Regions from separate parts of the Streptomyces sp. NPDC029292 genome, predicted to be linked through region 2. Evidence: riboswitches for the same ligand, from Rfam matches in the RefSeq annotation. Region 2 holds a riboswitch; each other region holds the start of a gene.
The links. A riboswitch is a leader RNA that binds a small molecule or an ion and turns the genes downstream of it on or off. The one in region 2 is predicted to bind cyclic di-AMP.
Positions count from the first base shown of each region.

Region 1: linked by a shared signal. The riboswitch ahead of ACZ4WS_RS20645 (M23 family metallopeptidase) and the one ahead of ACZ4WS_RS17675 (transglycosylase SLT domain-containing protein) in region 2 are both predicted to bind cyclic di-AMP.
Region 3: linked by a shared signal. The riboswitch ahead of ACZ4WS_RS02060 (M23 family metallopeptidase) and the one ahead of ACZ4WS_RS17675 (transglycosylase SLT domain-containing protein) in region 2 are both predicted to bind cyclic di-AMP.

Region 1 is NZ_JBVHXR010000009.1:43,438-47,602, forward strand. Features, by position in the region: gene ACZ4WS_RS20640 (M16 family metallopeptidase) at 1-1,047, shown strand, start outside; cyclic di-AMP (ydaO/yuaA leader) riboswitch at 1,302-1,461, shown strand; gene ACZ4WS_RS20645 (M23 family metallopeptidase) at 1,475-2,239, shown strand; gene ACZ4WS_RS20650 (GntR family transcriptional regulator) at 2,435-3,130, shown strand; gene ACZ4WS_RS20655 (HPr family phosphocarrier protein) at 3,348-3,629, opposite strand; gene ACZ4WS_RS20660 (bifunctional acetate--CoA ligase family protein/GNAT family N-acetyltransferase) at 3,805-4,165, shown strand, end outside.
Region 2 is NZ_JBVHXR010000007.1:133,273-137,437, reverse strand. Features, by position in the region: gene ACZ4WS_RS17680 (HAD family hydrolase) at 1-417, shown strand, start outside; gene ACZ4WS_RS17675 (transglycosylase SLT domain-containing protein) at 411-1,160, opposite strand; cyclic di-AMP (ydaO/yuaA leader) riboswitch at 1,164-1,324, opposite strand; gene ACZ4WS_RS17670 (hypothetical protein) at 1,595-1,918, opposite strand; gene ACZ4WS_RS17665 (CocE/NonD family hydrolase) at 2,028-4,025, opposite strand; partial or broken gene ACZ4WS_RS17660 (POT-type proton-dependent oligopeptide transporter) at 4,048-4,165, opposite strand, start outside.
Region 3 is NZ_JBVHXR010000001.1:437,363-441,527, reverse strand. Features, by position in the region: gene ACZ4WS_RS02065 (alpha-galactosidase) at 1-482, shown strand, start outside; cyclic di-AMP (ydaO/yuaA leader) riboswitch at 781-941, shown strand; gene ACZ4WS_RS02060 (M23 family metallopeptidase) at 946-1,839, shown strand; gene ACZ4WS_RS02055 (hypothetical protein) at 2,346-2,480, shown strand; gene ACZ4WS_RS02050 (DUF6250 domain-containing protein) at 2,464-3,183, shown strand; gene ACZ4WS_RS02045 (SGNH/GDSL hydrolase family protein) at 3,328-4,113, shown strand.

The DNA of each region.
Region 1 (4,165 bases), on a different contig from region 2:
CCCAAGGGGCTCGGTCTGCTCGCCGACGCCCTGAGGGCACCGGCGTTCGCGGACAGCGAGGTCGAGCGGCTGGTGCGCAACCGGCTGGACGAGATCCCGCACGAGACGGCCAACCCGGCTCGCCGCGCGGCCAAGGAGCTCTCCAAGGAGCTGTTCCCGGCCACCTCGCGCATGTCGCGCCCGCGCCAGGGCACCGAGGAGACCGTCCAGAAGATCGACTCGGCGGCCGTACGCGCCTTCTACGAGAAGCACGTACGCCCCGCCACGGCCACCGCCGTGATCGTCGGCGACCTCACTGGTGTCGACCTCGACGCGCTGCTCGCCGACACGCTGGGCGCCTGGACCGGCTCCTCGGCCGAGCCGCGCCCCGTGCCGCCGGTGAGCGCCGACGACACCGGCCGCGTCGTCATCGTGGACCGCCCCGGCGCCGTCCAGACGCAGCTGCTCATCGGCCGCGTCGGAGCCGACCGGCACGACCGCGTCTGGCCCGCCCAGGTGCTCGGCACGTACTGCCTCGGCGGCACCCTCACCTCGCGCCTGGACCGCGTCCTGCGCGAGGAAAAGGGATACACCTACGGTGTGCGGGCGTTCGGCCAGGTGCTGCGCTCCGCCGCGCCTTCTCCCTCCGGGGGGGCTACCGGTGTCGCGATGCTCGCGATCAGCGGCTCCGTCGACACCCCGAACACCGGACCGGCGCTCGACGACCTCTGGAAGGTGCTGCGCACCCTCGCCGCAGAGGGCCTGACGGACGCCGAGCGCGACATCGCCGTACAGAACCTGGTGGGTGTGGCGCCCCTCAAGTTCGAGACCGCGGCGGCGGTGGCGAGCACGCTCGCCGACCAGGTCGAGCAGCACCTGCCGGACGACTACCAGGCGACGCTGTATCAGCAGCTCGCCGCCACCGGCACCGTGGAGGCCACCGCGGCCGCGGTGAGCGCCTTCCCGGTGGACCGTCTGGTGACCGTCCTGGTGGGCGACGCGGCGCAGATCGCGGAGCCCGTCAGGGCCCTCGGAATCGGTGAAGTGACCGTCGTACCGGCCGAGTAGAAACTGCACGACCCCTGAGGGCCCAGGTGACTGAAGAGTCACCTGGGCCTCCTTTTGCCCGGACTTCATCCTTTTTCCCGTACTTAAGCTTCTTTTCCCGGACTTCGTCCTCGGGGTGTCCGTATTGGCACGGAGGTTGCCTGTCTGCCCTGTGGCATGCGCTACAAAAGCCGTGATCCGTTTGTTGATTGAAAGATGTCCCGATTAGCGTCGGTCCGGCTGTTCGTCAGGCAGTGCGCCGCGCCCGCGGCACCGGACAGTCATCGCCGAGTCCCCGTACGGCGCGAGCCAGGGGAGCCGGGGACCCACACGCAGTCCCTGGGGTGAATCGGACGCCCTCCCAGGAGGGGGTCCGTAGGAGACCTTCCTGCTCCGAACCCGTCAGCTAACCCGGTAGGCGAGAAGGAAGGAAAGGATCAGCCCCTACATGGCGTTCACCTGTGGCACCGGGAAGCATCGTCGTCCGAGCCGCGTGAAGCGCACCACCACGAACGCCGTAGGCGTCGCGGCGCTCACCACCACCGGTGTCATCGGAGCGCTGGCCGCCCCGGCGCTCGCCGCGGACACCTCCGTGGAGCAGACCGGGCTGACCCAGGCCATCACCATGGGTGACTCGGTCGCCGCCCAGATCGACGCGCAGGCCGCCGCCCAGCAGCGCGCCGCCGACGAGGCCGCCGCGCAGAAGAAGGCCGAGGCGGCCGCGCGGAAGCGGGCCGCGGAGAAGGCCAAGAAGGAACGCGAGGCCAAGGAGCGCGCCGCCCGCGCCGCCGAGCGCAAGCGCCTCAACTCCTTCGTCCTGCCGATCACCGGCTCGTACATCTCCACCGGTTACAAGGCGAGCGGCAGCCTCTGGTCGTCCGGCAGCCACACCGGCGTCGACTTCCATGCCGCGTCCGGCAGCTCGGTCCACGCGGTCGGTACCGGCACCGTCGTCACGGCCGGCTGGGGCGGCGCCTACGGCAACCAGATCGTCATCAAGATGCACGACGGTACGTACACGATGTACGGCCATCTGTCGTCCATCGGCGTCTCCGTGGGCCAGACGGTCACCCCGGGCCAGCAGATAGGCCTCTCCGGGGCCACCGGCAACACCACAGGGCCGCACCTGCACTTCGAGGCGCGTACGACGCCGGAGTACGGCTCCGACATCGACCCCGTCGCCTACCTCCGCGCGCACGGCGTGAACGTCTGACGACCGCTTCACCTGATCTCCACCACTTCCGATGCCCCGGCCACCGAGCCGGGGCATCGTCGTTTCGAGCGGCCTCTGTCCAAAAAATATCCATGGATTCCGGCCTGCCATCGGAAATTCCGGCTCCCTGCAATAGAGTCACTGAACAAGCGTCAATCGATGGCGTTTCGCGGGGATTAAAGCGGAGGTCCGGTCATGCGTATTCCGGCGCACTCGGTATGCACGGCGATCCGTGACGACATCGTCGCGGGTGTCTACGAGCGCGGCAGCCGGCTCACCGAGGAACTGCTCGCGCGGCGCTACGGCGTCTCGCGCGTCCCCGTGCGCGAGGCCCTGCGCACGCTGGAGGCCGAGGGCTTCGTCACCACCCGACGGCATGCGGGCGCGTGCGTCGCGGAGCCCACCGAGCAGGAGGCCTCGGACCTCCTGGAGATGCGGATGCTGCTGGAGCCGCTGGGTGCCGCGCGGGCCGCGCAGCGCCGCACCGAGGCCCACCTCAAGGTGCTCCGAGGCCTGGTCAGGCTGGGTCAGGAGCGGTCCAGGAGGGGGCACAGCGAGGATCTGCGGTCGCTGGGCGGCTGGTTCCACGAGACGCTCGCGCAGGCCTCCGGAAGCCCCGCGCTGACCTCCACGCTCGCCCAGCTGCGGCACAAGATCGCCTGGATGTACGCGGTCGAGGCGCCGGCCAACCCCGCGGAGTCCTGGGCGGAGCACGGCGGCATCGTGGACGCCGTGGCGCGCGGCGACAGTGAGCGGGCGCGGGCGATCACGGCCCTGCACACCGAGCGCGCGACGGCCGCGCACCGGCTCCGTTTCCCCGGCGGGGGAGATCGTCCGGACCGTGTGAGGACTTCGCAACATCCCGTAAACATGACGGGCCTGCGGCATTAACACCGGCGCCGTATACAAAGAGGGATATTCGGCAGGGGTCTATTTCTGCTGCCTCTATTTTCGCGTGCCGGTAATTCCCGGGTGCGCTATTTCCGTGCGTGCGACACGGGTTCTTGGGTGATGTGTGAAGAATTCTCGGGACGGCGTACGAAAAACGGCGAAGCCGCGTCGCCCGGGTTAGGGCCGACGCGGCTCCGCCGCACGATGTCCGAGGTGCTCAGACGGTCTCGGGGAGCTCCTCGAGGCCCTCGGAGACCAGCTTCGCCAGACGGTCGAGGGCAGCGTCCGCACCCTCGGCGTCGGAGGCGAGGACGATCTCCTCGCCGCCCTGGGCACCCAGGCCGAGGACCGCGAGCATGGAGGCCGCGTTGACGGGGTTGCCGTCGGCCTTGGCGATCGTCACGGGGATACCGGAGGCCGTGGCGGCCCGGACGAAGATGGAGGCGGGACGGGCGTGGAGGCCCTCAGCCCAGCCGACGTTGACGCGGCGCTCAGCCATGTGATGCTGCCCTTCAGTGTTCAGGGTTGTCTAGACCAGTGTCCCATATCGTGAAGCGTCTCCGGGGCGGTCCTTCGTCCCGTCCGGAGTGTCGTCGGACCGCGGCCTCGATCCGACTTCCGTCCCCACAGATTGCCTCGCGCCGTTGTCGGACGCGAGCCGTACTCTGGGGCCCATGCAGACCTCGTCGGACCGGCACGAGTACCCCGCTCACTGGGAGGCCGACGTGGTGCTGCGCGACGGCGGCACCGCACGCATCAGGCCCATCACCGTTGATGACGCCGAGCGTCTGGTCAGCTTCTACGAGCAGGTGTCCGACGAGTCGAAGTACTACCGCTTCTTCGCGCCGTATCCGCGCCTGTCCGCCAAGGACGTCCACCGCTTCACGCACCACGACTTTGTGGACAGGGTGGGGCTCGCGGCCACGGTGGGCGGCGAGTTCATCGCCACCGTACGCTACGACCGCATCAACGCCGACGGCCTGCCCGCCTCCGCACCCGCCGACGAGGCCGAGGTCGCCTTCCTCGTGCAGGACG
Region 2 (4,165 bases):
CGCGACGACCTCTGGGCCGAGCCCATCAGCAAGGTGCTGCTGCGTCATCCCGCCCTGGCGGACGACGAATTGGCGTCGACGGCGCGCGCGGTGGTGGGTTCCCTCGCGTCGGTCACCATGTCGGGGCCCGGCACCGTCGAACTCCAGCCACTCGGCATCACCAAGGCGACCGGCCTGGCGCTGGCCGCCCGGCATCTGGGGCTGAGCCCGGCGGACACCCTCGCCTTCGGCGACATGCCCAACGACATCCCCATGTTCGACTGGGCCGCCCACGGCGTCGCCATGGCCAACGCCCACCCGGAGCTGAAGGCGGTGGCCGACGAGGTGACCCTGTCGAACGAGGAGGACGGCATCGCGGTGGTACTGGAACGGCTCTTCGGGGCCCAGGAGAAGGCCCGGGAGAACGTGTCTCAGTAGGCGCCGTTGACGTTGTCGATCGACCCGTACTTCGCCGCCGCGTAGTTGCACGCCGCCGTGATGTTCGCGACCGGGTCGTAGGGGTCCATCGAGGTGCCGGGGACGTGGTAGGCCTTGAAGGTCGGGTCGATGACCTGGAGGAGGCCCTTGGACGGTATGCCGGCGGCGGCGTTGGAGTCCCAGTTGTTGATGGCCCGGGGGTTGCCGGAGGACTCGCGCATGACGTTGCGGTAGATGCCGTTGTAGGTGCCCGGGATGCGCGCCTTGCCCATGATGTCCAGCGACTGCTTGATCCAGCCGTCCAGGTTGTTGGCGTACGTCTTCGCGGAGGCGGGGGTGGCCGTCGTCGCGGACTTGGTGCTTGCCTTGGTCGTCGAGCCCAGCTTCACGGTCTTCGTGCCCACCGTCAGCGTCAGGCCCGGGGGGAGGACCGCCGGGTTCGCACCGATCACCGCGCGGTTGGCGTCGTACAGCTTCTTCCAGCCGCCGCTCTGCGGGTACTTCTGCGCGATCTTGGACAGGGTGTCGCCCGCGACCACCTTGTAGGTGACGAGCTGGACGTCGGTGATCGTGACTGTGGCGGCCTTCGTGACCTGCGGCGCCTGCGTCGGCTGGGCGGCGTGCGCGCTGGTCGCGCTCACGAGGGGGAGGACGAGCGCGGCTCCGCTCGTGCCTGCGGCGATCATGCAGCGGGTGAACGGGCTGCTGGTCTTGGGGCGGCTGTGCTTGCCTCGTGCGGGCATGACGACATTCCTCTCCGGCGCCTGCGGGGTGAGCTGTCGGGTTCGGGCGGGAGGTGCCCGGCCGCGCGCTGGGCGCGGCTTCACCCCTAGCCGTTCCGGTGTCCGGACCGGCGGCTTACCTGGGTCCCCCGCTCCTGCCGTGCGTGCGTGGGTGGGTGGGTTTCCGGGCGGCGGCAGGATTCGGCGATCCGCTCGGATCGGGGCGAACGTATGCGAGAGCACATGTCGGGAACAAGCCCCGAATTCATGGATCAGTCCGTTTTAACCTCGGAAAAGGACGGGATGAATTGCCCGATTGTGCCGGAATGTGATCCTCAACTTGCCTTCCGCGAAGGGGGAATCGAGGTGGCGGGGTGCGGCGTCGAGATGGCTCCGGCGTGACCCAATTCACGCGACCAAGGCCCATTAAAGCGGCAATGCATTCAATTCGGGCATTACGCTCCGACCGTCCAGACCGGGGAGTGCCGGGGAGGAGCCGGGCGCACCTCCCACGCGGAGAGGTCCGTGTCGGGGTCGTCGTCGGGGAGGCGGCCCGCGTTGGGCTTGAAGTAGAGGCCGTAGCCCCAGTATTCGGGGAGTTCGTGGCACATCAGGTCGGGGTACGGCCCGAACTTCCGTCCCCCGTAAGCCCTGTTGATCCGCGCCACGGCCTCGCCCCGCGAGATCCCGAAGCGTGTGACCATCTCGTGGGCCATCTCCCGGAAGTAGGCGAGCATGCCCTCGTCGAGGTCCATCAGGAATTCACCGGTCCGCGCCATGGTGCTCAGGATTGCCTACCGCCCCCCGGGGGCTCCAGGGCCTGGCCCGTCCGGCGGATCATGCCGGAGACGGCCCTCGGCCCGGCCGTCGCGGGGCCGTCGCCGAACCCTAGCCCGCCGTTCGCGGGATCCTCTTCTCCCAGGTGCGGTGGAAGACCACCTCGTCGCCGTCCTTGCAGATGACCTCGTTGGAGGTGATGAAGTCGTCGGCGTCGCAGGTGATTTCGGAGGTGGTCGAGACGCGGGCGTCCCAGGGCAGGTCCGGGCGGTGGAGGCGGATCGACCAGGTCGAGCGGGTGCGGGCCGAGAGCGGGTCGGAGTCGTTGATGGTGTACGTCTCCAGGGCGTCCTCCGTGAATTCGAGGCCGTCGGGGTAGACGCGGGTGCCTCCGTAGCGGGGGTCGACCTCCAGGCGCCACTCGCCCTTCGCGACATCGCGTACGACCAGGCGTTCCGGGCGGGGTTCGTCCAGGGTGGCGGGGAAGACCACGCCGAGGGACTCGGACTGCTCCGGATCCTCGAAGGTGATCGAGGGCGCCGACTCCTTTGCCCGTACGGGGAGTTCGAGGGTGCTGCCCGTCGGGTCCAGGGTGAGGCCCGCCTGCGAGCCCGGCTGGGGCCAGATCCAGGGCCAGTACGCGGAGGAGACGGAGAGCCGGATGCGATGGCCCGGCGGGAACGCGTAGCCGATGCCGTTCAGGTCGAAAACCACGTCCTCCGTAGAGCCCGGTTTCCAGGGGACCGCCTGGTCACGGCCGTGGCGCGCTGACAGGTTCAGTGCACCTCGGGTGACGAGTGTCGAGGAGCCGTCGGGGGCCACGTCGCAGAGGCGGGCGATCACCTGGCCCCGGGGCACCGGGGACGTCAGGCGCAGGCGGACCCTCGGGCGGCCCAGGATCCAGATCTCCTCCGCCACCGCGAACTCGAAGCACGCCGATCTCGCGTCCTCCTCCCGCTGGTCCGGGGGCAGATCCGCGTCGTTTCCGAAGGGGGAGAAGCGGCCCGCGTCCACCCCCGTGTGCTGGGGCGAGCGGACCTGGACCGGGGCGCCCTGCAGCGCGTACGAGACCGGCGTCACGGAGGGGGAGGGCCAGGCCGGATCACCCACCCAGCGGCCGGGGAGGGTCGGGTACGTCGTCGCCGGAGGGTGCGCGTCCATGACGTACGAGCGCAGCAGCGGCTGTGACATCACGCCCGTCTCCGTGCCGCGCAGCCAGTGGTCCCACCATCTCAGCGTCTCCTGGAGGAAGCCGATCGCCGGGCCCGGCGGCAGGCCCCGGTCCGGGTACTGGTGCGACCAGGGGCCGATCACGCCTCGTACGCGGTCCGGCGGCAGGTTCTCGACCAGGCGCAACACCGTGTCCCGGTACGGGTCGTGCCAGCCGCCGACCGCCAGGACGGCCGCCCGGATCGCGCCGTAGTCCTCGCAGACGCTGCCGTGGCGCCAGTACGCGTCCCGGGTCTGGTGCGCGAGCCAGGTGTGGAGGAACGGGTCCACCGTCTCCAGGCGTTTCACCCACATGTCCCGCCACATCACCTCGCCCACGTGGACGGGGTCCGGCGGCCGCGAGACGAACGCGAGCATCGTGGCCGCCCAGGCGTGCATGTCGACGGCGAGGACGGAACCTCCCATGTAGTGCACGTCGTTGTCATAGCGGTCGTCCGCGGAGCAGACCGTGACGATCGCCTTGAGCGGCTCGGGCGCGAGGGCCGCGATCTGGAGGGAGTTGAAGCCGCCCCAGGAGATGCCGAACATGCCGACCTTGCCGGTGCACCAGGGTTGGGACGCGAGCCAGTTGACGACCTCCACCCCGTCGGCCAGCTCCACGTCCGCGTACTCGTCCGCCGGCATGCCCTCCGAGTTGCCGTGCCCGCGGACGTCCACCCGCACGGAGGCGTAGCCGTGGCCCGCGTACCAGGGATGGCGCTGCCAGTCGCGGGGCGCGGTCCAGTCCGTGAGGCGGTAGGGGAGGTATTCGAGGAGCGCCGGTACGGGTTCGTCGGTCAGCGGGCGCCATACGCGCGCGTACAGACGTGTGCCGTCCGGAAGGGGGATGAGGACGTCCTCGTGAGTCGTCTCGTGGGGGAAGGACGTACGGATGTGCATGAGAGGGACCCCAGTGGCTTCAGTCGAAGACGGTCGAGGCGAGGAAGAGGACGAGGTACGGGCGGAGGCGGCCGCGCTCCTCGGGCGTCACGCGGGAACTGCCGAACATCACCGCGAAGTGGACGACCGGCGCGATCACT
Region 3 (4,165 bases), on a different contig from region 2:
ACCCGGCCCGGATCATGGCCGCCTGGGTCACGGACAGCCCGAACGCGCAGCTCAATGGCCGGGTCAGCTCCTTGCGCTTTCGGTTTGTGAGCGCCATGGCCGGGGTGCTCGGCGTCGGCGGCGATGTGACCGAGTGGAGCGAGCGGGAGCTGGTCGAGGCGCGGGAATGGGTGGATCTCTATAAGGAGATCCGGCCTGTCGTGCAGCGCGGCGACCTCTACCGGCTGCGGCCCCCGGAGGGTGGACTGAGCGCGGTCCAGTACGTCCACGGCGGCGAGACCGTCGTCCTCGCCTGGCTCCAGGCCCAGCACCACGGGGAGCCGGTCGCCCCGCTCCGGCTGCGCGGACTCGACCCGACAGAACGGTACGAGTGCCGCGAAACGGGCGAAGTGCACCGCGGTGCGGTGCTGCTGCATCACGGGTTGCGTACGGGGCTGCGCGGGGACCTCGATGCGACAGTTATCCGGCTGCGTCGCATGTGACTGTTCTGTCCGAATTGGAGCCTTCGTTCCAACTGGCCCTGGAATAAAGCGTCGTGGGTCGACGTGCGTGAGCAGCGTCATATTCGTGACGATGTGTGGCGGGCCCCTTTTATCAACCTGCCCGAATTCACGGACGGGTTGAGAAGCCGGAAAGATCACCTATCCACGGAGGGTGACGGGAATTCCGGCATGGATCAAGAAAGGCATCGGCACAGAAAAGCCACATGCTTGTCGATGCGCTCTCATCTCGCTTACGTTCGGCCTCAATCCGGACGGACGCCCAATCCTGCCGCCGCCCGGAATCCGCACACTTACCCGCACACGGCAGGAGCGGGGGACCCGCAGGTACCACGCCTGTTCCGGTCTCCGGAACGGCTCGGGGTATAGCCGCGCATTCGCGTGGCCGGGCATCTCCAGCCCGCACCCGACAGCTCACCTCGCAGGCGCCGGAGAGGAATTCGTCATGCCCGCGAAGGGTAAGCACCGCCGTCCCAAGTCCCAGCGTTTCACCCGCTCGATCGCCGTGGCCGGAACCGGTGGCGCCGCACTCGCGCTGCCTCTGATGGGGGCCACCGGTGCGCATGCCGCGACCCCGACGGCGTCCGTCGCGCAGAATGTCGAGAAGACCACCACCGTCGCGAAGAAGACCGCCACCGCCGCGAAGAAGGCCGCGACGAAGACCTATGCGGTGAAGGCCGGCGACTGTCTCGCGAAGATCGCCGACGAGCAGAACGTCAGCGGCGGCTGGAAGAAGCTCTACTCCGACAACCGCACGGCCGTCGGCAGCGACCCGTCGCTGATCCACCCGGGCCTGAAGCTGACGATCGGCAAGAAGGCCGCGTCGAGCAGCGCCACCCAGTCCTCCGCGAAGACGACGTCGACGAAGACGACTTCGACCGCGCCGAAGGCGAGCACGGCCACCCAGGCCGCGGCCGCCACCAGCAACTTGGGCTACACCCTGCCGGTCGACGGCGCCACCGTCGGCACCGGCTACAAGGTGGCGGGCAGCATGTGGTCCAGCGGCTACCACACCGGCGTCGACTTCGTGGTCCCGACCGGCACCACCATCAAGTCCATCGCGGCGGGCACCGTCGTCTCGGCCGGCTGGGGCGGCGCGTACGGCAACCAGGTCGTCATCCAGCACGCCGACGGCAAGTACTCCCAGTACGCCCACATGTCCTCCCTCTCCGTCTCGGCGGGCCAGACCGTGACCGAGGGTCAGCAGATCGGCCTCTCCGGCGCGACCGGCAACGTCACCGGACCGCACCTGCACTTCGAGATCCGCACCACGCCGGACTATGGCTCGGACGTGGACCCGGTCGCGTACCTGCGCTCCCACGGTGTCGCCGTCGCCTGACGCTGTCCCTGTCTCTGAAGCCAGCACTGCCTGTCTCTGAAGGCAGCACCGCCTCCAAAGGCCGGACCCCACGATCCCCGGGGTTCGGCCTTTGGTGTTTCATGATCGATTCATGATGGGCAGATTGCGGTCTTGTGGCAGGGGTGCAAGGGGTATCGACAGCGTGCGAGAGTGACTCCACAGTGATCTCCGTAAGCGCTTTCTATGCCTCCGGAGGTCCCTGTGCCCGGCGTCGACCGACGCACCGTCATCAGGGCGCCGCAGCCGCGGCCGCCACCGCCCAGTTCTCCTGGGCGCTGTCCCGCAGCGCCGCCGCCGCTGACTCGGCCGGAGGCGACACCGAACGTGAGACCCCGAAGACTCGGCGCGGTCACCGCCGCCGCGCCCTCGCAGGCCGTCGGACCGCCCACGCGCCGCGTGGTGGAGAACCCGGACCGCGGTCTGGTCGCCGTCCCCTCCGGAAACGGCCGCTCGCCCAGAACCCCGAGTACCGCCTCGGCTGGACCGTGCGGGGCTACCTCCAGTCGACCTACGCGGACTACTACCTCGGCACCGAGACCCGACGCGTCCCGAAGCCCGCGATCACCACGACCCGTCGTACCGCCACCGAAGGAGACACCTCCCATGACGACCAGTCGTAGAACCTTCGGCGCCCTGGCCGCCGGTGCCGCGCTGGCCGCGCTCGTGCCGGCGCGGGCCGCGAGCGCCTCGCCGCGCCACCGCCGCGGACGGCTGATCGCCGCCGACGACTTCCGGCACGGACTCGGCCAATGGGTCACCGAACTCCAGGACGGCGGTACGGTCACCGCCTCACGCGGCGTCCTGGAGATCGACGTACCGAGCGGCGCGACGGTCTGGTTCAAGCGGAAGCTCGAAGGGCCGTACGTCATCGAGTACACCGCCACACCCGTCTCCGAGGGCGGCGCCAACGACCGGGTCTCCGACCTGAACAACTTCTGGAACGCCGTCGACGTCCGCTCCCCGGACGACCTCTTCGCCACGGCACGGGGCGGCGCCCTCGCGGAGTACGACTACCTCAAGACGTACTACGTCGGATACGGCGCCAACTCCAACACCACCACACGGCTGCGCCGGTACGTGGGAGAGGCGGGCGTCCGTCCGCTGGTCTACGACTACACGCAGCCGCTGCTCGTCGCGAACGAGCCGAACCACGTCAGGATCGTCTCGGACGGTTCCGTCGTGCAATGGTGGAACAAGGGGCAGTTGGTCTTCGACTACAGCGACCCGGAGCCGTACACCAGCGGGCACTTCGCGTTCCGTACGACGTGGAGTCACTTCCGGATCCACGACTTCCGGGTGTGGCGGCTGAGTCAACGCTCCTGATCAGGAGCTTATTCCGAGTTGACCAATACTTGACGAGTGGCTTATCTCACCATCCGTCAACCCCTTCCTACGGTCGCGTAGCTCACATCGAAAGGTGAATCATGGGCCGATGTGGCAGACGATTCGAAGAGTGACAACAGATCAGTGATCGGGTCGTACGTGGCGGTGGGGGACAGCTTCACCGAGGGCGTCGGCGATGCCGGTCCTGACGGGGCCTTTGTCGGCTGGGCCGACCGGTTCGCGGTACTTCTCGCGGACCGGCGGCCCGAGGGCGACTTCAACTACACCAATCTCGCCGTACGCGGCAAACTGCTCGACCAGGTCGTCGAGGACCAGCTCCAGCGGGCCAAGGAGCTCGCGCCGGACCTGGTCTCCTTCTGCGCGGGCGGCAATGACATCCTCCGGCCGGGTACCGACCCCGACGAGGTCGCCGAGCGCTTCGAGCTTGCGGTGGCCGAACTCACCTCCGCTGTCGGCACCGTCATGGTGACGACCGGCTTCGACACCCGTGGCATGCCCGTGCTGAAGCATCTGCGCGGCAAGATCGCCACGTACAACGGACACGTACGGGCCATCGCCGACCGGTACGGCTGTCCCGTCCTCGACCTGTGGTCCCTGAAGACGATCCAGGACCGCCGCGCGTGGGACGGCGACCGCCTGCACCTGTCGCCCGAGGGCCACACCCGGGTCGCGCTCCGCGCCGGCCAGGTCCTCGGCCTCGAAGTACCCGCCGACCCGGACCAGCCCTGGCCGCCACTGCCGCCTCGCGGCACGCTCGAGGTCCGGCGCGACGACATCCACTGGGCGCGCGAGTACCTCGTCCCGTGGATCGGGCGGCGGTTGCGCGGGGAGTCGTCGGGAGACCATGTGGCGGCCAAGGGGGCCCTGTCCCCGGACGACATCAAGATGCGGATCGAGTCGGTGGCCTGAGCCACCGCATTCGGCCCTGAGCCCGCTCGAGATCCCACGCCTGCTGGGCTCG